DNA from 3 places in the Sinorhizobium numidicum genome. Region 3 is predicted to be linked to each of the others. Evidence: predicted binding sites of a transcription regulator. Region 3 holds the regulator's gene; each other region holds the start of a gene.
The links. The regulator PhoB, encoded in region 3, activates phosphate uptake and scavenging genes when phosphate is short. The targets are predictions, from matches to a motif close to TGTCATNNANCTGTCAT.

Region 1 (7,321 bases), 200 kb from region 3:
CCGGGTCCGAGTTCGAGTACCGGCAGGCCGGAATGCGGGTTGACCACGCTCGCCATTCGTCGTGCCGTGATCGAGGATGTCGGCAGGATCGCGCCGACCGCGCGGGTGTTGCTCATCCAGCCCTTGAAGAAGCGGATTTCTTCGTCGAACTTCCGGCCGAATTTTTCCTTCACCTTCAAGCGCAAATTCATCGATTCCCCTCGAGCCTCGTTGTCACTCTGCATTGCTTGCGCTTCGCATTGCCTCGATTCGGCCGAATGCGCGAGCACTTTGTTCATAATGTGCTCCCATCTGCGGCGAAAACAAGTCTAGCTGCGTCTAAAAGCGACAGCTTATCAACAAAGGGCGACAGTCGAAGGCACGAAAAACTCGCCATGCGGACGCATGACGGGTTGGGCTTGCCGCGATTTAGGCCTCATACGCGCATCGGCATGAGCACGTAGAGCGCGTCTTCCGCAGCGAGATCGCGCACCAGCGTCGGCGAACCGGGGTCCGCCAGCATGAAGATCGCCTCGCCACCGGTAAGCTGGGCGGTAATGTCGAGCAGGTACTTGGCATTGAAGCCGATTTCGAGCGGATCGCTATCATAGCCGACCGGCAGCTCTTCGGTAGCACTTCCGGAATCCGGGTTGTTAACGGTCAGCGTCATCTGTCCTTCGGTCAGCGCCAGCTTCACGGCGCGGCCGCGTTCGGACGAAATCGTCGAGACGCGATCGACAGCCTGCGCGAAGGACTGGCAATCGACGCGCAGTTCCTTGTCGTTGTTGGCCGGGATCACTCGCTGATAGTCGGGAAACGTTCCGTCGATCAGCTTCGACGTCATGATGATCGAACCGATCGTCAAGCGGATCTTCGCGTCCGAGACTTCGACTGTCACCACCACATCCGGATTGTCGAGCAGCTTCTGCAATTCGCTGACGGTCTTGCGCGGAATGATGATCCCCGGCATGCCCTCGGAGCCGCCGGGAGCCTCGACGTCGGCGCGGGCGAGGCGATGGCCGTCGGTCGCGACCGCACGCAGCTTCAGCTGGCCCTTGTTCTCGACCGTGTGCACGAAAATGCCGTTGAGGTAGTAGCGGGTTTCCTCCGTCGAGATCGCGAATTGCGTCCGGTCGATCAGCATCTTCAGATCCGTCGCCTTGAGGCGGAAGGTATGCGAGAAGCTTCCAGCGGTGAGATCCGGGAAGTCGGACTGCGGCAGGCATTGCAGCGAGAATTTGGAGCGCCCGGAGGCAACGGTCATCGCCGTGCCCTCGGCATTGGTGGCGAGCAGCACTTCCGATCCGTCCGGAAGCTTCCGAACGATGTCGTAGAGCAGATGAGCGGGAACAGTCGTGGCACCGGGCTGTTCCACTTGCGCCGGCGTTGCCTCGGTAATCTCAAGGTCGAGGTCGGTCGCCTTCATTTCCAGGCTTGCGCCGTCCGAGCGCAACAGCACGTTCGAGAGGATCGGGATCGTATTTCGCCGTTCGACCACGCGGTGAACATGGTTCAGCGATTTCAAAAGGTTGGACCGCTCGAGAGTAATGCGCATGGGATGCTACCGCTTTCAACCGTTGCCGGGCGGACGTAGTGCCCGCCGCAGCGTCAACTGCGAGTATTCCGGCCGATCGGCCGGAAGGATGTGGACGGGCAAAATGGCAGAAAGAGAGCCGCAAAAGCAAGGGGTTTTGCCGGCTGTTTCCCCAAATGCAAGCGCTTCCCGCCATGGCCGGCCCTTGCCCTGCCCTGTCCGCTCACTCATAAAGGGCTCGAACCGGCGAGCCGGGCGTCATGATCGGGAAGATAGAGTTGGAAAAGCGGCAGTCGACTGAAGCGGCGGAGAAGGAAAGACAGCGCAGCTATCGTCTGCACAATGCCAGCATTCCTGCTCGTCCGCTGGAGCCGGCGCTCTATCTCGTGGCGACGCCGATCGGCAATCTCGCCGATATAACCTTGAGAGCTCTGGAAACGCTTGCTGGCGCCGATGTGCTTGCCTGCGAGGACACGCGCGTGACACGCGTCCTGCTCGATCGATACGGCATTGTCAATCGCCCTTTCGCCTATCACGAGCACAATGCGGCGGAAGCGGGACCGCGGCTGTTGGCGGCGCTCGGCGAAGGCAAGTCGGTGGCGCTCGTCTCCGATGCCGGCACACCGCTCGTCTCCGATCCTGGTTATCGCCTGGCGCAGCTTGCGATCGAATCCGGATATCGCGTCGTGCCGATCCCGGGGCCGTCGGCTCCGCTTGCAGCCCTTGTCGGCTCCGGTCTCCCGAGTGATGCCTTTCTGTTTGCGGGCTTTCTGCCCACCAAGGACAAGGCCAAACGCGACCGGCTGACGGAACTCGCCATGGTCCCGGCCACACTCCTGTTCTTCGAGTCGCCGCATCGCATTGCCGCGACCCTTGCTGCGGCGGCCGATGTTCTCGGTGAAGCGAGAAAAGCAGCCGTCTGCCGCGAACTGACCAAAACCTTTGAGGAGTTCCGCCGCGGCACGCTTGGCGATCTCAAAGCCGTCTATAGCCAGACGGCGGGTGTGAAGGGTGAGATCGTGCTGGTCATCGGTCCGCCCGAAGCCGCACCGGTTCCGGAGGAGGCCGATGTGGACGCGCTTTTGAGAGCGCTTGCACGGGATATGCCGATGGGCAAGGCGGCGACGGAGGCCGCCCGCCGGACAGGCCTGCCCCGCAAGGATCTTTATGACCGGCTCCTCAGTCTCAGGGTACGCGATGAAGGCTGAGCGGCCCGATGCCCGCAAGCTGAAGGCGCTGAAGCGCGGGCTTTTCGCCGAATACCGTGCCGCGCTCTGTCTCGTGCTGAAAGGCTATCGTATCGTCGCCATGCGCTACCGCACGAAGCTCGGCGAAATCGACATCATCGCCCGGCGGGGTGACCTCATCGCCTGCGTCGAGGTGAAGGCCCGGCGCGGCTTCGACGAGGCCGTCTTTGCCGTGTCCGATGCGGCGCAACGGCGTATTCGTGCTGCAAGCGACATCTGGCTCTCCCGCCAGGCCGATTTTCACCGCCTCTCCGTCCGCTACGACATCGTCGCCGTCACACCCTGGCGCTGGCCGCAACACCTGCCGAATGCCTTTTGACCAACTAGAGCGCGATGACGAAAAGTGTATACGGCTTTCCACCCGCATCCCGCTCTAACTTCTTAGAATCGATCACGTTTATGATTTTGGATCGCTTCGACCCAAAATCATCGTAATCCAGGCAAATTTGTAATCGTTCCGACATAAAAGCGTTACCCGCCTGTCATCGAAGGTCACTAGTCCACTGCCATCCCAATGGAAGCTGGAGAGGGCAATCGACATGATCAGGAAATTCATCACTGCCGGGTTCGCCCTGGCGCTTTCGGCATCCTCCTCGCTGGCCGCGACCGAAATCACCTGGTGGCACGCCATGGGCGGTGAAGTCGGGCAGAAGCTCGAAGAAATCGCCAAGAAATTCAATGAGAGCCAGACCGACTACGTCGTGAAGCCGGTCTACAAGGGGACCTATCCGGAGACGCTGACGGCAACGATCGCCGCGTTTCGCGCCGGCGAGCAGCCGGCCATCGCGCAGATCTTCGAGGTTGGTACCGGAACGATGATGGCCGCCAAGGGCGCCGTCTATCCGGTTTACAAGCTGATGGCGGATCAGGGAGAGCTCTTCGAGCCGGCTTCCTTCATCGCGCCGGTGGTCGGCTATTATACCGACATCGAGGGTAACATCCTCTCCATGCCCTTCAACTCCTCGACGCCGATCCTTTATTACAACAGGGACGTGTTCAAGAAGGCCGGCCTCGATCCGGAGGTTGCCCCAAAGACCTGGGCGGAAGTCGAGGACTTTTCCCGGAAGATCGTGACTTCCGGCGCGGCGAAGTGCGGCTTCACCAGTGCCTGGATCACCTGGATTCAGACGGAGAATCTTTCGGCCATTCACGATCAGCCCTTCGGCACCCTGGAAAACGGCTTCGGCGGTACCGGAGCGGAGTTCACCTTCAACGGCCCGGTCCAGGTTCGGCATTGGGGCAACCTGAAGAAATGGGCCGACGAGGGCCTGTTCCAATATGGTGGCCCCGCCGGCGGCGACGATGCCGCGACGAAGTTCTATGCCCAGGAATGCGCTATGACCATGAACTCGTCGGCTGGCCGCTCTGGCGTCATCAAGAACGCCAAGGACTTTACGCCCGGTTTCGCGCCGCTTCCCTATTACGACAACGTCACGAAGGAGCCGAAGAACTCGATCATCGGCGGTGCGACGCTCTGGGTTCTCAACGGCCAGAGTGACGATGTCTATAAGGGCGTCGCGAAGTTCTTCACCTACCTGTCTGAGCCACAACTCCAGGCCGATTGGCACCAGTACACGGGCTATCTGCCGATCACCAACGCGGCCTATGAGCTTGGTCGCAAGCAGGGATATTACGAAAAGAATCCCGGTTCCGAGATCGCGCTTGGACAGATCACCCGCGGCACGCCCTCGGCGAACTCGAAAGGCGTGCGTTTCGGCAATCTGACCCAGGCCCGCATTATCGTGGACGAGGAGTTCCAGGCGCTGCTCGCGGGCAGCAAGGATGCGCAGCAGGCGCTCGATTCCGCTGTTCAGCGCGGCAATGAACTGCTTCGCGAGTTCGAGGCGGCCAACTGAAGCACGGTGGCAAACGGGAGAAGCCGGCAGTCGCCGACTTCTCTTCGTTTTTCCAGTCGATGATGGCGCCTCCGCGACAGGTCAAGAAAGACGACGCATGGACACGAAACGCACGATCTTTCCGAACCGAATGCTGCCCTATCTGCTTCTGGCACCGCAACTCGCCATTACGTTGGTGTTCTTCATCTGGCCGGCGGGACAGGCGGTGAAATCCTCCTTTGAGCGGGAAGATCCGTTCGGGCTGTCGGCCAGTTTCGTCGGCTTCACTCATTATGCCCGGCTTCTGCAGGACCCGCTCTATCTCGGCTCGCTCGGGCGCACGGCGGTTTTCGCCATCGCAGTGACTGTGCTTTCCATGGCGCTGGGCCTAGTCTTCGCGGCGGCGGTCAATCGTCTGGTCAAAGTCGGACGCGTCTACACCACGCTGCTCGTCTGGCCCTACGCCGTGGCGCCGGTCATCGCCGGCCTGCTCTGGTGGTTCCTGTTCAATTCGACGACGGGCGTGCTCGCTTATTTTCTCGGTCAGATCGGCATAGGATGGGACCATAATCTGAACGGCACGCATGCGATGATCCTGATCATCATCGCTGCCGCCTGGAAGCAGATTTCCTATAACTTCCTCTTCTTCCTCGCCGGGCTACAATCCGTGCCGCATTCGCTGATCGAAGCGGCGGCGATCGACGGCTCCGGTCCGGTCAAGCGTTTCTTAACGATCGTCTTGCCGCTCCTGTCCCCGACGACCTTTTTCCTGTTCATCGTCAACGTGAACTACACCATGTTCGATACCTTCGCGATCGTCGACGCCACCACCGGGGGCGGTCCGGCTCAGGCGACTAATATCCTCGTCTACAAGGTCTATGGCGACGGCTATCTCGGCCTCAATCTCGGCTCGTCTTCGGCGCAGTCGGTGCTCTTGATGCTGATCGTCGCCGTGCTCACCGTCATCCAGTTCCGCTATGTCGAGCGGCGCGTCCAGTATTGAGGAGCTGCGATGGTCGAAGATCGCCCATTTCTAACCTTTCTGACGCATCTGGTATTGATTGCCGGCGTCGTCCTCGTGGCCTTTCCGGTATACGTCGCTTTCATCGCCTCGACACATACACGCGAGGCCCTGGTCGGCGGCATGATTCCGCTCATGCCCGGCGGTCACCTGATCGAGAACTATACGCAAGTGCTGACCAGCAGCTCCGCCGCCAACGGTCTGCCATCCTATATGCTGATGGCGCTGAATTCGCTCGGCATGGCGCTGATCATCACCTTCGGCAAGATCGCGATTTCGATCATATCGGCTTATGCGATCGTCTATTTCCGCTTTCGTTTCCGGCTTCTTGCCTTCTGGATCGTCTTCATCACGCTGATGCTTCCGGTCGAAGTGCGCATCATTCCGACCTACAAGGTGGTGGCCGATCTGGGAATGCTCAATTCCTACGCCGGTCTCACCGTACCGCTGATCGCCTCGGCAACCGCCACCTTTCTCTTCCGGCAATTTTTCATGACGGTGCCTGACGAACTCATGGAAGCCGCGCGGGTCGACGGTTCCGGACCATTGAAATTCTTCCGCGACATCCTGCTGCCGTTGAGCCGCACCAATATCGCCGCCCTTTGCGTCATCCTCTTCATCTACGGTTGGATCCAGTACCTTTGGCCGCTGCTCGTGACCACCGACCCCAGCTATTACACCTTGATGATGGGGCTGAAACGCATGGTCGCAGTCCAGGACGGCGAGGTCCAGTGGCACCTGGTCATGGCCGGCGCCATCCTCGCGATGCTGCCGCCGGTTCTCGTTGTCATCCTCATGCAGCGCCTCTTCATCCGGGGCCTCACCGAAACGGAGAAGTGACATGGCTGCCATCGAAATCGACGCGGTTCGCAAAATATATACCGGCGGCGTAGAGGCGGTGAGATCCGTTTCGATCGATATCGACGACGGAGAATTCATCGTGCTCGTCGGGCCGTCCGGCTGCGGCAAATCAACGCTCCTGCGCATGGTCGCGGGGTTGGAAACGATCAGCGCCGGCACCGTCTCGATCGGCGGTCGCGTCGTCAATGCCGTCGAACCGGCCGAACGCGACATCGCCATGGTCTTCCAGAATTATGCGCTCTATCCGCACATGACCGTCTATGAAAACCTCGCCTATGGTTTGAAGAACCGGAAGACGCCGAAGGCCGAGATCGAAGCGCGCGTCGCGGAAGCTGCGCGCATGCTGGAGATCGGAGCCTATCTCGACCGCAAGCCGCGCGCTCTCTCGGGCGGCCAGCGCCAGCGTGTCGCCATGGGGCGCGCGATTGTCCGTAAGCCCGCCGCCTTTCTCTTCGATGAGCCTCTGTCGAACCTCGACGCCAAGCTGCGGGTTTCCATGCGCGGCGAGATCAAGCGGCTGCAGAAGCGCCTCGGCACCACCTCTCTCTATGTCACCCACGATCAGCTCGAAGCGATGACACTCGCCGATCGGCTGGTCGTGCTGAACGGCGGCCGGATCGAGCAGATCGGCCGGCCGCTCGATGTCTATCACGCCCCCGCCTCGACCTTTGTCGCAAGCTTCATCGGCTCGCCCGCAATGAACCTCGTCAAAGGCGTTCTCGAAGGTGGGCGCCTGCATGTCGGCACGCATATGATCGATCTCGACTATCCGGCGCCGGCGGAAGGGCCGGTGACGGTGGGGCTGCGGGCAGAGGATTTTCGCCTCGCTGCCGTTGGCGAAGAG
Region 2 (7,321 bases), 690 kb from region 3:
ATGGAGATGTGTGATAACCAGTCCGCTAAAGAGCCTGTCCGCCCCCGCGTCCAGCGCGGCGGTCGGCTCGTCGAGGAGCCAGATGGGCCGGTAGGCGACGAGAAGCTTCGCCATCGCCATTCGTCGCTGCTGCCCGGCCGAAAGATAGCCGAAGGGAAGATGGGCAATGTCGGAAAGGCCGACGGCCGCCGCCGCCGCGGCCACGTCGACGCCGGAACCGCCAGGCGAATCACCCATGAAACGCTGCCAAAAGGAAAGATTTTCCTCGACCGTCAGCTCACGCTTCATCGCGTTGCGGTGTCCGAGATAGTGGCTGAGCTCGTACGGATGCTCGAATTCCGAAGGCCCGCCTTCGAGCCGCAGTCTGCCCGATTCCGCCTGCAGGAGGCCGGCAAGAACGCGCAGCAAAGTCGACTTGCCGGAGCCGTTCGGACCCGTGACGATAAGCGCTTCCCCCGCCGCAAGCGCAAAGGAAATATCGTTAAAAATCAGGTCTTCGCCGCGCCGCGCACTCAAACCTTCAGCCAGCAGGCGCATGAAACTTCAGCTTCCCTTCACGCTCGTTGCCGCAGAGCAAAAAAAGTTCAGATTGGACCTTGGTTGGTCTGGCACGATTTGGAGAAATTATCTATAACGCGCCCAACACGCCAGCGGTCGGCGTGAATTTCATCCAAGCGCCGAACATGGAATGATATTTCCACGTACGGACAGCGGAAATGGCCGCACCCGCATCCCATTTCGCGCTTCATAGCGCTCGGGCGTTCGTACGTCAGTTTTTGGCGATCAGACGGAACGGGGTATTATCCAAGTGTCCAAATCCCTAGACAGCTTCAATTGTCGCTCCACGCTCACCGTCAACGGTGTGGACTATGTCTATTACAGCCTGCCGAAGGCGGAGGCGAACGGCCTGGCCGGCATCTCGAAGCTTCCCTATTCGATGAAAGTGCTGCTGGAAAACCTGCTGCGCAATGAGGATGGCCGCTCCGTTACCAAGAAGGACATCGAGAACGTCGCCGCCTGGCTGAACGACAAGGGCACTGCGGAAAACGAAATCGCCTACCGTCCCGCCCGCGTCCTGATGCAGGACTTCACCGGCGTTCCGGCGGTCGTCGATCTCGCGGCTATGCGTGACGCCATGGTGTCGCTCGGCGGCGATCCGGAAAAGATCAATCCGCTGGTTCCGGTCGACCTCGTCATCGACCATTCGGTGATCGTCGACGAGTTCGGCACGCCGACGGCCTTCGCGCGCAACGTCGAACTCGAATATCAGCGCAACGGCGAACGCTACCGCTTCCTGAAATGGGGTCAGCAGGCGTTCAAGAACTTCCGCGTCGTGCCGCCCGGCACCGGCATCTGTCATCAGGTCAATCTCGAATACCTCGGCCAGGCCGTCTGGACCCGTGAAGAGGACGGCGAAATCACCGCCTATCCGGACACCTGCGTCGGCACCGACAGCCACACGACGATGATCAACGGCCTCGGCGTGCTCGGCTGGGGTGTCGGCGGTATCGAAGCCGAAGCGGCCATGCTCGGCCAGCCGGTCTCGATGCTGCTGCCGGAAGTCATCGGCTTCAAGCTCACCGGCAAGCTCAAGGAAGGTGTCACCGCGACCGATCTGGTGCTCACCGTCGTGCAGATGCTGCGCAAGAAGGGCGTGGTCTCGAAGTTCGTCGAATTCTTTGGCCCCGGTCTCGATAACATGACGCTCGCCGACCGCGCGACCATCGGCAACATGGGCCCGGAATACGGCGCGACCTGCGGCTTCTTCCCGGTCGATGCCGAGACGATCAACTATCTCACGATATCCGGCCGCGAAGAGCAGCGCATCGCGCTGGTCGAAGCCTATTCAAGAGCGCAGGGCATGTGGCGCCAAGGCGACGGCTCGGATCTCGTCTTCAGCGACACGCTGGAGCTCGATCTCGGCGACGTCGTGCCGTCGATGGCCGGACCGAAGCGTCCGGAAGGCCGTATCGCGCTCGAAAATATCGCCTCCGGCTTCGCCGTGGCACTCGAAAACGACTATAAGAGGCCCGGCCAGCTTGCGAACCGCTACCCCGTCGAAGGCACCGATTTCGACCTCGGCCACGGTGACGTCGCGATCGCCGCGATCACCTCCTGCACCAACACCTCGAACCCCTCGGTGCTGATCGCGGCAGGCCTGCTTGCCCGCAACGCCGTCGCCAAGGGGCTGAAGACCAAGCCCTGGGTCAAGACCTCGCTGGCGCCCGGATCGCAGGTCGTCGCCGAATACCTGGCGAAATCCGGCCTGCAGACCGATCTCGACAAGCTCGGCTTCAACCTGGTCGGCTTCGGCTGCACCACCTGCATCGGCAATTCCGGCCCGCTGCCGGGCCCGATCTCCAAGGCGATCAACGATAAGGGCCTTATCGTCGGCGGCGTTCTTTCCGGCAACCGCAACTTCGAGGGCCGCATCTCGCCGGACGTCCAGGCGAACTACCTCGCCTCGCCGCCGCTCGTCGTCGCTTACGCGCTCGCCGGCTCGGTCCAGAAGGATCTGACCAAGGAGCCGATCGGCGAAGACCAGGACGGCAAGCCGGTCTACCTCAAGGACATCTGGCCGACCGCGCAGGAAATCCAGGATTTCATCTTCAAATACGTGACCCGCGAGCTCTACGCGACGAAATATGCGGATGTGTTCAAGGGCGACGCCAACTGGCAGGCGGTCCAGGTTCCGGCCGGCCAGACCTATACCTGGGACGAGGCGTCGACCTATGTCCAGAACCCGCCCTACTTCGTCGGCATGGGCAAGAAAGGCTCGGGCATTTCCGACATCAAGGGCGCCCGCGTTCTCGGCCTCTTCGGCGACAAGATCACCACCGACCACATTTCTCCGGCCGGCTCGATCAAGGCTGCATCGCCGGCGGGCTCGTATCTGCTCGACCATGGCGTCTCCGTTGCCGACTTCAACCAGTACGGCACGCGCCGCGGCAACCATGAAGTGATGATGCGCGGCACGTTCGCCAACATCCGCATTCGCAACCACATGCTTGGCCCGAACGGCAAGGAAGGCGGCTACACGATCCACTATCCCTCCAAGGAGGAGATGTCGATCTATGATGCCGCCATGAAGTACAAGGAAGAGGGCATTCCGCTCGTCATCTTTGCCGGCGTCGAATACGGCAACGGTTCCTCCCGGGACTGGGCGGCGAAGGGCACGAACCTGTTGGGTGTGAAGGCCGTAATCGCACAGTCCTTCGAGCGCATCCACCGTTCGAACCTGGTCGGTATGGGGGTGGTTCCCTTCGTCTTCGAAGAGGGCATGACCTGGGCCACCCTCGGGCTCAAGGGCGATGAACTCGTGACGATCGAAAACCTTGCCAACGTCCAGCCGCGCGAAAAGCGCATTGCCAGGATCACCTACGGCGACGGCTCGGTGAAGGAAGTGCCGCTCATCTGCCGCATCGATACGCTGGACGAGGTTACCTACGTCAACAACGGCGGCATCCTGCAGACGGTTCTGCGCGACCTCGCAGCCTGAGCAGACGAATAGCTTGATCATGAAAGCCGGGGCATCTGCCGATGCCCCCGGCTTTTTTCGTACAGCGCCGTGCGATGAAGGAACCATGCAGCAGGCTGCCGCTGCACCGTTGCTTCACTTTTCCCCAGCGTCCCGAACGGGTCACTCCAACGTGACTTTCCGTTGAAGCTTGGCCGTCGTATGTAGTGTGCTCCCCCACAGGAGGCCGCCCGGCCCAATGAATATAAAGTGACGCCATGACATCTGCCTGCAATCCGACGATCCGGCGCATCGCCCTGACACTAGGGATTTTCAGCGCCATCTGCGGTGCGGCTGCGGCGGACGACGGCAAGACGATCAAGGGCGTCGTCGAACTCTTCACCAGCCAGGGCTGCTCATCCTGCCCGCCGGCGGACGCGGCACTGAAGAAGCTGGTCGATGAGGGCGACGTCGTGGCGCTCGCTTATCACGTCGATTACTGGAACTATCTCGGCTGGGCGGACACGCTCGCCTCCAAGGAGAATACCGAACGGCAATATGCCTATGCCCGCATGCTGGGTCGCAACGGTGTCTACACGCCCCAGGCTATACTGAACGGGCGCGACCATATGAACGGGGCCGACTTGCCGGCGATCAAGAGCCGACTGGAAATGATGAGGGCCGGCGGCAAAGGGCTTGCCGTGCCGGTCGACGCGACGATCGGCGGCGATGAGATCTCCATCAAGATCGGCGCCGGCGAAGGCAAGGCGAATGTGGTTGTCGTCTATTTCGATCGGGCCAAGGTGGTCGATGTCGAGAAGGGCGAAAACAGCGGCAAGCAGATCGCCTATTGGCATGCGGTGCGCGACATACAGACGATCGGCATGTGGGACGGCAAGCCCGCAGAATTTACGCTGCCTGCCTCGGTGCTGATCGAGGGCAACGGCAACAGCGGCTGCGCCGTCCTGCTGCAATCGATGAAGGATGCGGAAACGCCGGGCGCGATCGTCGGCGCCGCGACTGTTCTCGCTGGCCCGCAGGGGAAGCTCTGAAGGGGCAAGGCATCGGGCGAAGCGGCTTTCCGGCCGCATCGCCACATCTCGCCGTGATGTTTCGCGGCGGGGGATGGTTCGGCCCGGCAGCATCGAGGGGCTGGGGCTGAGGGTTCGAAGTTACCGGACCGAACCGGCCATGACTGCGTTCGTGAACCTCCCGCAGCATGACGACCTGTCCGGACATACGGTGGCAACGACTCTGTCCGGCAGCGGTCGGAGTGTTGCGGTGAAATGGGGCGGCGATTTGACTGAATTGCGGCAAGGGCAAGAATTGCCCCCACTGTTCAACAGCTTCCGGCTTGCTTTTCAGTCTGTGTCAGGCACACTGTCATGGTCCTGTCACATCAGAAGGCCGGAATGCCGATGACCGATCAACCGGATTTGCCGCGAGGCGAAACGCGTCACCAGGGCCAGACCACTTCGCAAGTGGTCGTCGATTTTCACGAATACAAACAAGCTAAAAATCCTCCTCCCGTCACATTCCATCGCCGTGAGCTGGACCAGATTCTACGGGTCTATGGCCGCATGGTCGGCGAAGGTGAATGGCGCGACTATGCGATCGACCACCTGAGGGACCGCGCCGTCTTCTCGGTATTCAAGCGCTCGGGAGAGGTACCCCTCTATCGGATAGAAAAGAACCCCAAGTTCGCGGCGAAGCAGGGTGCCTATAGCGTGCTCAACGCCCACGGCACGATATTGAAACGCGGCCACGAACTCGCCCAAGTGCTCAAGGTGCTCGATAAGGTGCTGAAACTCGTCGAGACCTGATGCGAGAATTGGAACAAATTGGAGCGGGATGGTTTCTCGCTCGATTGCGTGGTTCTCGCACCGGTGCCGACCCTTTGTGCATCTAAAAAGCACCTCGAGTGGCGCGTAGTTTTTTCGTAGATCGATTCCGACCTACGGCGCCCATACGCTTTTCAGCACAAAGATCGCTCTACACTTTGAATTGCCGCAGCGAAAAGCGCGGGCGAAGATCAACTCCGGTAAAGCGTATCCGGATAGAGACCTTCCGTGGGGGCCGTGGCCATTCCCTCGCCAAGTGGCAGTTGCATGATGACGGTATCGAGCCAGCGGCCGTGCTTGAAACCGGTCGCCTTCATCAGCCCCTGCTGTTCGAAGCCGAGAGCGCTGTGCACGGCAATGGAGGAGGATTGCGCACCGCCGATCACCGCCACCATCTGACGGAAGCCGAGCGCGGTGCAGCGCTTGACGAGCTCGGTGAGCAGAGCCTTCCCCGCGCCCTTTCCGCGCGCCTCCGGCGCGAGATAGATCGAGTCCTCGACCAGGAACCGATAGGCCGCGCGGGTGCGAAATGCGGAGGCATAAGCATAGCCGATTACCGCTGCGGTATCGTCCATGGCAACGATGTAGGGATAGCCACTGCCTGTGATGGTCGAGAAGCGCAGGGCCATCTCGGCCTCGGACGGAGGCACAATCTCGTAGGTAGCGACACCGTTTAAGACGGATTCGCGATAGATCTCGGTAATGGCGGGAAGATCGGCGGCGACAGCGTCGCGAAGGGTAATCGTCATGGAGTTCTTCGTCGTTTCGATTGCCTACAGCGCCGTGTGTCCTTTCAGACGACAGGGGATCGCTGCAGTAGGCAATCGCACGAAGCGGCTGAACCGATCAAGTTCCATAGCAACAAAAAAGGCGGCCAAGGCCGCCTTTTTCGTCAATTCCGTTCGTACTACTCGTTCTTGTTGCCAAGGAACTGCAGCAGGAACATGAACAGGTTGATGAAGTCAAGATAGAGCGTCAGCGCGCCCATGATAGCCTTGCGCCCGGCAACCGCGACGTCATCGGCTTCGAAGTACATTTCCTTGATCTTTTGGGTGTCGTAGGCGGTCAGGCCGGCAAAGATCAGCACGCCGATCACCGAGATGGCGAAGCCGAGCGCCGAAGAGGCAAGGAAGATGTTGACGATGGACGCGATGATCAGGCCGAAGAGGCCCATGATCAGGAACGTGCCGAAGCCCGACAGATCCTTCTTCGTCGTGTAGCCGTAGAGCGACAGGGCGCCAAATGAGGCGGCCGTCACGAAGAACGTCTGCACGATGCTCTGACCGGTGAAGACCAGGAAGATCGAGGAGAGCGAAAGGCCCATCAGCGCTGCGTAAATCCAGAACGTCGTCTGTGCGGCGGAAACGCTCATGGAGTTGATGCGGAAGCTCATGAAGAAAACCAACGCCAGCGGCGCCAGCATCACGACCCACCTCAGCGGTGAGGCATAGATAAGCTGGGCGAAAGCCTCGTTGGAGGCTGCGAGCGCAAAGGTTCCGTAAGCTGCCACACCGGTGATCGCCAGCCCGAGAGCCATCAGGTTGTAGACCTTCAGCATGTAAGCGCGAAGGCCTTCATCGATCACGGCACCCGCCTGAGCGCCGGCGGGCGACATTCGGGTTTGGTAGTTTCTCAGATCAGCCATTGTTTCCTCATTTAAGCCCCGGTTGAAGTGACGGTGTCGGGCGGTAAGTGTCTGTCCTTAAAGCGCCCAGGCGCCGCTGCGGGGCTCCAGCATGCCTGTGCACAAATATGATGTCGAAAGCTGTCACGCACAAGACCCAAGCCGCCGGAATCGAGCAAAGCCAAGGTTTCAGGCATCAAAGAAGGGTGATTAACGGTTAAATCGCGGCGCTCACAGCTCGCGCAGCACCGGTGCGGCTTTCTGCCCGAGAATTCGCCAGGTTCCAGCAAGGCCGATGCCGACTGTCATGACGAGCGCAACGACGATCGTTGCGACCGCCACATCGGGCAGGAAACTGGACGGCAGCGTCATCACGCGGCTGACGACGAACCAGGCCGA
Region 3 (7,321 bases):
CATGCAACTGAATCCCTTCGAGCCGATGACCACGGTGACCGTCAAGATCGTCCATCAGCTAACGGGCGACCTCGAGTTCACCTCGCCGCAGACGCTGGTCGCCTTTGCGCTCGGCATCACGCTCTTTGTCATCACGCTTTGCCTCAACATCTACGCGCTCTATATCGTCCGCAAATACCGGGAGCAGTACGAATGACCGACCTTGTTTCGCCTCCGGTGAGGGTCTCCACCCGGCCGGCCGAGACCCGCCGCGACATCGGCATCAAGCGCCGTTATGCCGCAGAGCGCCGGTTCCGCGTCTATGGCCTCAGCGCCATCGTGCTCGGGCTTTTCTTTCTGGCGCTGCTTCTCTCGACCGTTGTTTCGAAGGGTTACACCGCCTTTCTGCAGACGACGATCACGCTGCCGATCGAATTTTCCGAAAAAGTGATCGATCCGAAGAACGAGCGAGCGACCGATCCGAAGCAATTGTTGACGGCGAATTATCCGCTGCTCGTTCGCGACGCCCTCGTCAAGCAGCTCGGCATCGATCCGAAGAAGCGGCCGCTGGTCAAGCAGGCGACCGACATGGTCTCGGCGAGTGCCCGGACACAGTTGCGCGATCTCGTCGTTGCCGATCCGTCGGTTATCGGCAAGACGGTGCCGGTAACGCTGCTTGCCGAAGCGAACATCGACTCCGCCTTCAAAGGCCAGATCGACCTGTCGGTGAACGAATCCAATCGCAAGGTCAAGGACCAGCAGGTTGCCTGGATGAACCAGCTCGCCGAGGCGGGCGTGCTGAAGAAAAGCTTCAACACTGGCATCTTCACCTTCGGGGCATCGAGCCGTCCGGAGGCGGCCGGCGTCGGCGTGGCGCTCATTGGCTCGCTCTACATGATGCTGATCGTTCTCGTTCTGTCGCTGCCGATCGGCGTGGCCGCCTCTATTTACCTCGAGGAGTTCGCGCCGAAGAACCGTCTCACCGATCTGATCGAAGTCAACATCAACAATCTCGCGGCCGTGCCGTCGATCGTCTACGGCCTTCTAGGTCTCGCCGTCTTCGTGAACTTCGCCGGGATGCCGCGTTCGGCTGCGCTCGTCGGCGGTTTGGTGCTGACGCTGATGACGCTGCCGACGATCATCATCGCGACGCGCGCGGCGCTCAAGGCCGTGCCGCCGTCGATCCGTGCCGCCGCGCTCGGCCTCGGCGCATCGAGGATGCAGACGATCTTCCATCATGTACTGCCGCTCGCCATGCCCGGCATCCTGACCGGCACGATCATCGGCCTGGCGCACGCGCTCGGCGAAACGGCGCCGTTGCTGCTGATCGGCATGGTCGCCTTCGTGGTGGACTATCCGGGCTCGCCGCTCGAGCCCTCCACGGCGCTGCCCGTGCAGATCTACATGTGGGCGAACGAGGCGGAGCGTGCCTTCGTGGAACGGACGTCGGGGGCGATCATTATTCTCCTGATCTTCCTGGTGTTCATGAATCTCGGCGCAATTCTGTTGAGGCGTCGCTTTGAGCGCCGCTGGTAGTGGGGTAAGGACTATGAACATGCTGTCGGAAGCTAAAGTGGAAAAAGCTCTGGACCTGAAAATGAACACAGTGCCTTACAAGATGATCGGCAAGGATGTGTCGGTCTATTACGGCGAGAAGCGCGCGCTCTTCGACGTCAATCTAAACATCCGCGAAAACACGGTCACGGCCCTGATCGGCCCGTCCGGCTGCGGCAAGTCGACCTTCTTGCGCACCCTGAACCGGATGAACGACACGATCGAGAATTGCCGGGTTAGCGGCAGGATCACGCTCGACGAAGACGACGTTTACGATCCGAGCATCGATGTCGTTGAACTCCGCGCCCGCGTCGGCATGGTATTCCAGAAACCGAACCCGTTCCCGAAGTCGATCTACGAGAATGTCGCCTACGGCCCCCGCATTCATGGTCTTGCCCGCACAAAAGCGGAATTCGACGAGGTCGTGGAAACGAGCCTGCAGAAGGCGGGTCTCTTCAACGAAGTGAAGGATCGTCTGCATGAGCCCGGTACCGGCCTATCCGGGGGCCAGCAGCAGCGCCTCTGCATCGCGCGCGCGGTTGCCGTCAGCCCGGAAGTGATCCTGATGGACGAGCCGTGCTCGGCGCTCGACCCGATCGCAACGGCCAAGGTCGAGGAACTTATCCACGAGCTGCGCGCCAATTTCACGATCGTCATCGTGACGCATTCGATGCAGCAGGCCGCACGCGTTTCGCAGCGCACCGCCATGTTCCACCTCGGCAACCTCGTCGAGGAGAACGATACCGACAAGATGTTCACCAATCCGGATGACCAGCGCACCCAGGACTACATCATGGGCCGCTTCGGCTGATGCCGGAGCCACGTCCGAACGCAAAACCTGAACGCGCCTGCAAGGATCGCCGACCATGTCCACGCACATTATGTCCGCCTTTGACGAAGAACTGAAATACCTGACGCGCCGTATTTCGGAAATGGGAGGCCTCGCCGAGCAGATGGTGGCGGATTCCGTCCGAGCGCTGGTGAACTCCGACCTCGCACTGGCCCAGAAGGTGATTTCCGATGACGCGATGCTCGACGACGCGGAGCGTCAGATCGGCGAAAAGGCGATCATCACCATCGCCAAGCGCCAGCCGGTCGCCTCCGATCTCCGCGAGATCATGGGCTCCATTCGCATCGCGGCGGATTTGGAACGGGTCGGCGACCTCGGCAAGAACACTGCGAAGCGCGTCATCGCGGTCGCCGGCTCCGGAATCCCGCGCAAGCTCGCCCGCGGTCTCGAACACCTGGCCGAGCTTGCTTTGGTCCAGCTCAAGGAAGTTCTCGACGTTTACGCCTCGCGTTCGCCGGAAAAGGCAAACAGCATCCGTGAGCGGGACGAGGAGATCGACGCGATCTACACCTCGCTGTTTCGTGAGTTGCTCACGTACATGATGGAAGATCCGCGTAATATCACGCCTTGCACGCATCTTCTTTTCTGCGCCAAGAACATTGAACGCATCGGCGATCATGCAACGAATATCGCCGAAACGATCTACTACATGGCGACGGGTGCCCAGCCGGTGGGTGAACGGCCGAAGGATGACACGACCTCGACGCTGGGTTCGGTCACCGACTGAGCGCGGCTGAGCGTGCCACGGGGCATGCGTCAATCTTGCTCCGGTCGCGCTTCCGCACCGCACTGCCGTGGCACTCGCGTTCCAGCGGGATGAGGACAAGCATGCGCGGTTTTCCGCCCGCATCCCGCTCCAACTTATGAGGACCGATCGTGATTTTTGTTGTTTCGACCCAACTCATCGTGGTCCAGGTAAGGAGTCGTAGCTGAATGTTGCCGAAGATAGCAGTTGTCGAGGACGAGGAAGCGCTGAGCGTGCTGCTGCGTTACAATCTCGAGGCCGAAGGTTTCGAAGTCGATACGATCCTTCGTGGCGACGAGGCGGAAATCCGCCTGCAGGAACGCTTGCCCGACCTTTTGATCCTCGATTGGATGCTGCCCGGCGTCTCGGGCATCGAGCTTTGCCGCAGGCTGCGCCAACGACCCGAGACGGAACGTCTGCCGATCATCATGCTGACGGCGCGCGGCGAGGAAAGCGAGCGGGTGCGGGGTTTGGCGACCGGGGCCGACGACTATGTCGTCAAGCCGTTTTCGACGCCGGAACTGATGGCCAGGGTCAAGGCGATGCTGCGGCGGGCCAAGCCCGAGGTGCTTTCGACGCTTTTGCGCTGTGGAGATATCGAACTCGACCGCGAAACGCACCGCGTTCATCGCCGCAGCCGCGAAGTCCGCCTCGGGCCGACGGAGTTCCGTCTGCTGGAGTTCCTGATGTCCTCGCCGGGGCGTGTCTTCTCCCGTTCGCAATTGCTGGATGGCGTGTGGGGACATGACATCTATGTCGATGAACGCACCGTCGACGTGCATGTCGGCCGCCTGCGCAAGGCGCTGAACTTCTCCAATATGCCCGATGTGATCAGAACGGTGCGCGGCGCAGGCTATTCGCTGGAAGGCTGAGTTCTTCCCTCATCAGCTCTACTGCGTGGTCCTTAAATCGGAGCCGATCTAAGGATAAAACCATGCAGCAGTTCAGAGTGCCGCAGCGACCTTTGTGCGTCTGAACGGCGCCGTAGGTAAGAAAAAGGGGCCGCATGGCCCCTCTTCGTTTGACTTTGCGAAATCCTAGCGGATACGCCGGCGCTCGGCGGAAGGCTGATAGGCGAGCCGCGCATGATAGCTGCAATAGGGCGAGGCTTCCGGTGAGTCGTTGCCGCAGAAGTGAAACTCTTCCTTCAACGGGTCGCCGATCGGCCACTTGCAGGTGCGCTCCGTGAGTTGCGTCAGCTCGAGGCGGCGCGACATCGGCACAACAACGTTCGGAGCGAGGGCGAGATTCTGGTCGGCCACCAGATCGACCGCAACTTCCTCCTTGAGCACGGTTGCGCCGGCAGTGCGGGTGACGGTCCGGGTGGTGACGCGCGCGGCATAGTTCGGCGCGCGGGGTGCCGATGTGGTCCGCTTCGGACGAGCCGCGGCAGTCGTGCCGCCGGCCTTGGCGCGGCCCGGCAGGCTCAGCCGGTGCACCTTGCCGATGACCGCGTTGCGGCTGACACCACCCAGCTGCGCCGCAATCTGACTGGCGCTTAGGCCCTCGGACCATAGCTTCTTCAGTTTCTCCACCCGCTCGTCAGTCCAGTTCATCTGCACTCTCCGTTCTCGGCGTTGGGATGGCAGAATCCATCACCGGCCTCCGGAAAAATCCCGGAGTTACAACGCGATAACACTTTTGGTGACTAGGTCCGCCGCATGCGTCTAGTAATTGAATATTAACCTACTGGCAGGGTGACTCCGTGGCAAGAGTCGCGGGAATCGCGCCGAATCGTTTTCGCACTTTTCCCCAACTTGCTGTCGGACCGTTGCATTTTTGCAAGCCCTGCCGAGCGATTTTTTCGCGCTGCGGAATCGGCGCCGGCGAAGCGGCTGCAAGCCTTGGTTTTGTTGACATTGCGGCGTGAAATGGGAATAGTGCCTGCGCCGCCGCAAGGCGGCATTTTTGATTTTATCGGACCGGATATGTCCGATAGCAAATGCCGACAGATCGGAAGGAGAAGTTCGCCATGGCCGCAACAACGCCGCTCTACGACACCTATTTGCGCGCGCCGTTGCGTTTCGAGCGAGGCGAAGGCGTTTGGCTGATCGCAGAAGACGGCACGCGCTATCTCGACTTTGCCGCCGGCGTCGCCGTCAATTCGCTCGGCCATGCCCATCCGCATCTTGTCGAGGCGTTGAAGGCACAGGCCGAGAAGGTCTGGCATCTTTCCAATCTCTATGAGATTCCGGGGCAAGAGAGCCTGGCGCGTCGGCTGACGGCGGTGACTTTCGCGGACCGGGTGTTCTTCACCAATTCGGGCGCGGAGGCGCTTGAATGTGCGATCAAGACGGCGCGCCGCTATCATTTCGCCAAGGGGCACCCGGAAAAGTTCCACATCATCACGTTCGAGGGCGCCTTCCACGGCCGCACGATTGCGACGATCGCCGCCGGCGGTCAGCAGAAGTACATCGAAGGTTTCGGACCGAAGGCGCCGGGCTTCTATCAGGTGCCGTTCGGCGATCTCGCCGCGGTCAAGGATGCGATCACCGACGAGACGGCAGCGATCCTGATCGAGCCGATCCAGGGCGAGGGTGGTATTCGCCTGGCGTCGAAGGAGTTTCTGCAGGAGCTGCGCGCGCTCTGCGACGAATTCGGCCTTCTGTTGATCCTCGACGAGGTCCAGTGCGGCGTCGGGCGTACCGGCAAGCTCTTTGCTCATGAATGGGCCGGTATCCGGCCGGACATCATGGCGGTCGCGAAAGGAATCGGCGGCGGTTTCCCGCTTGGAGTCTGCCTTGCGACCGACGAGGCGGCTGTCGCGATGGTGGCCGGTACGCACGGTTCCACCTATGGCGGCAATCCGCTGGCAATGGCAGTCGGTAACGCGGTTCTCGACGTCATCCTGGCGGAGGGTTTTCTCGACCATGTTCGCGACGTCGCACTCGTCTTCCGCCAGGGCCTCGCTTCGCTAAAAGATCGCTTCCCGGACGTGATCGAGGACATTCGCGGAGACGGGCTGATGCTTGGCATCAAGGCGAAGATACCGTCCGCCGACCTGCTGCAGGCGATCCGGGCCGAGAAGCTGCTTGCCGTTCCGGCGGGCGAAAACGTGTTGCGCCTGCTGCCGCCGCTGATTACGACCGCGGCGGAGGCCCGAGAAGGGCTGGCACGGATCGAGCGCGCCGCCGAAGCGGTGAGAAGCAAAAGCGGCAATGCCGCAGCCTAGGTTATGCTGCGTTCGGGTTGAATCAGACCCGTAAGCGTGATCGATTCCCGGTTTTTACCACAGGAAATACAGTATTATGACTGGCACCAGACACTTTCTCGATCTCTCGGCCATGACGGCCGCCGACCTCCGGACGATCATCGACGATGCCCGCGTCCGAAAGACGGCGACCAAGGCCGGAACGGCCGAAAAGCCGCTCGCCGGCAAGATGCTCGCGATGATTTTCGAGAAGCCGTCCACGCGTACGCGCGTCTCCTTCGATGTCGGCATGCGTCAGCTCGGCGGCGAGACGCTGTTTCTCTCCGGGACCGAAATGCAGCTCGGCCGGGCCGAGACGATCGGAGATACGGCCAAGGTCCTGTCGCGCTATGTCGATGCAATCATGATCCGCACGACCGATCATCGTCGGCTGCTGGAACTGGCCGAGCACGCGACCGTGCCGGTCATCAACGGGCTGACCGACGACACGCATCCCTGCCAGATCATGACCGACATCATGACCTTTGAAGAGCACCGCGGGCCGGTAAAGGGCAGGACGATCGCCTGGACGGGCGACGGCAACAACGTGCTCCACTCGCTGATCGAGGGATCGGCCCGCTTCGGCTACCGGATGAACATGGCCGTGCCGCTCGGCTCCGAGCCCGGGGACAAGTTCCTCAACTGGGCGCGCAACAACGGCGGCGAGATCCTGCTTTGCCATGAGGCGGAGCAGGCCGTCGCGGGCGCCGATTGCGTCGTCACCGACACCTGGGTGTCGATGAACCAGGAACACCGCGCCCGCGGGCACAACGTCTTCCAGCCGTATCAGGTCAACGAAGCGCTGATGAAACACGCCGCGCCGAACGCCCTGTTCATGCATTGCCTGCCGGCACATCGTGGAGAGGAGGTCACCGACGAAGTCATCGATGGCCCGCAGTCCGTGGTTTTCGACGAGGCGGAGAACCGGCTGCACGCACAGAAATCGATCATCGCCTGGTGCATGGGCATCGTCTGAGGCGGCATTGGATCGTCCGGAGAACGC

Region 1: the regulator PhoB is predicted to act here: its motif matches at 3,230-3,246, upstream of ugpB (sn-glycerol-3-phosphate ABC transporter substrate-binding protein UgpB).
Region 2: the regulator PhoB is predicted to act here: its motif matches at 4,839-4,855, upstream of PYH37_RS28545 (DUF2794 domain-containing protein).

The regions. Positions count from the first base shown of each region.
Region 1 is NZ_CP120368.1:320,350-327,670, forward strand. Features, by position in the region: gene pmtA (phospholipid N-methyltransferase PmtA) at 1-191, opposite strand, end outside; gene dnaN (DNA polymerase III subunit beta) at 416-1,534, opposite strand; gene rsmI (16S rRNA (cytidine(1402)-2'-O)-methyltransferase) at 1,774-2,721, shown strand; gene PYH37_RS12660 (YraN family protein) at 2,711-3,079, shown strand; gene ugpB (sn-glycerol-3-phosphate ABC transporter substrate-binding protein UgpB) at 3,300-4,616, shown strand; gene ugpA (sn-glycerol-3-phosphate ABC transporter permease UgpA) at 4,714-5,598, shown strand; gene ugpE (sn-glycerol-3-phosphate ABC transporter permease UgpE) at 5,608-6,456, shown strand; gene PYH37_RS12680 (sn-glycerol-3-phosphate import ATP-binding protein UgpC) at 6,458-7,321, shown strand, end outside.
Region 2 is NZ_CP120368.1:3,603,727-3,611,047, forward strand. Features, by position in the region: gene ccmA (heme ABC exporter ATP-binding protein CcmA) at 1-537, opposite strand, end outside; gene acnA (aconitate hydratase AcnA) at 809-3,499, shown strand; gene PYH37_RS28540 (DUF1223 domain-containing protein) at 3,736-4,509, shown strand; gene PYH37_RS28545 (DUF2794 domain-containing protein) at 4,870-5,280, shown strand; gene PYH37_RS28550 (GNAT family N-acetyltransferase) at 5,490-6,047, opposite strand; gene PYH37_RS28555 (Bax inhibitor-1/YccA family protein) at 6,206-6,943, opposite strand; gene PYH37_RS28560 (ABC transporter permease) at 7,154-7,321, opposite strand, start outside.
Region 3 is NZ_CP120368.1:522,650-529,970, forward strand. Features, by position in the region: gene pstC (phosphate ABC transporter permease subunit PstC) at 1-196, shown strand, start outside; gene pstA (phosphate ABC transporter permease PstA) at 193-1,515, shown strand; gene pstB (phosphate ABC transporter ATP-binding protein PstB) at 1,529-2,344, shown strand; gene phoU (phosphate signaling complex protein PhoU) at 2,400-3,110, shown strand; gene phoB (phosphate regulon transcriptional regulator PhoB) at 3,317-4,000, shown strand; gene PYH37_RS13615 (GcrA family cell cycle regulator) at 4,166-4,684, opposite strand; gene PYH37_RS13620 (aspartate aminotransferase family protein) at 5,101-6,300, shown strand; gene argF (ornithine carbamoyltransferase) at 6,377-7,294, shown strand.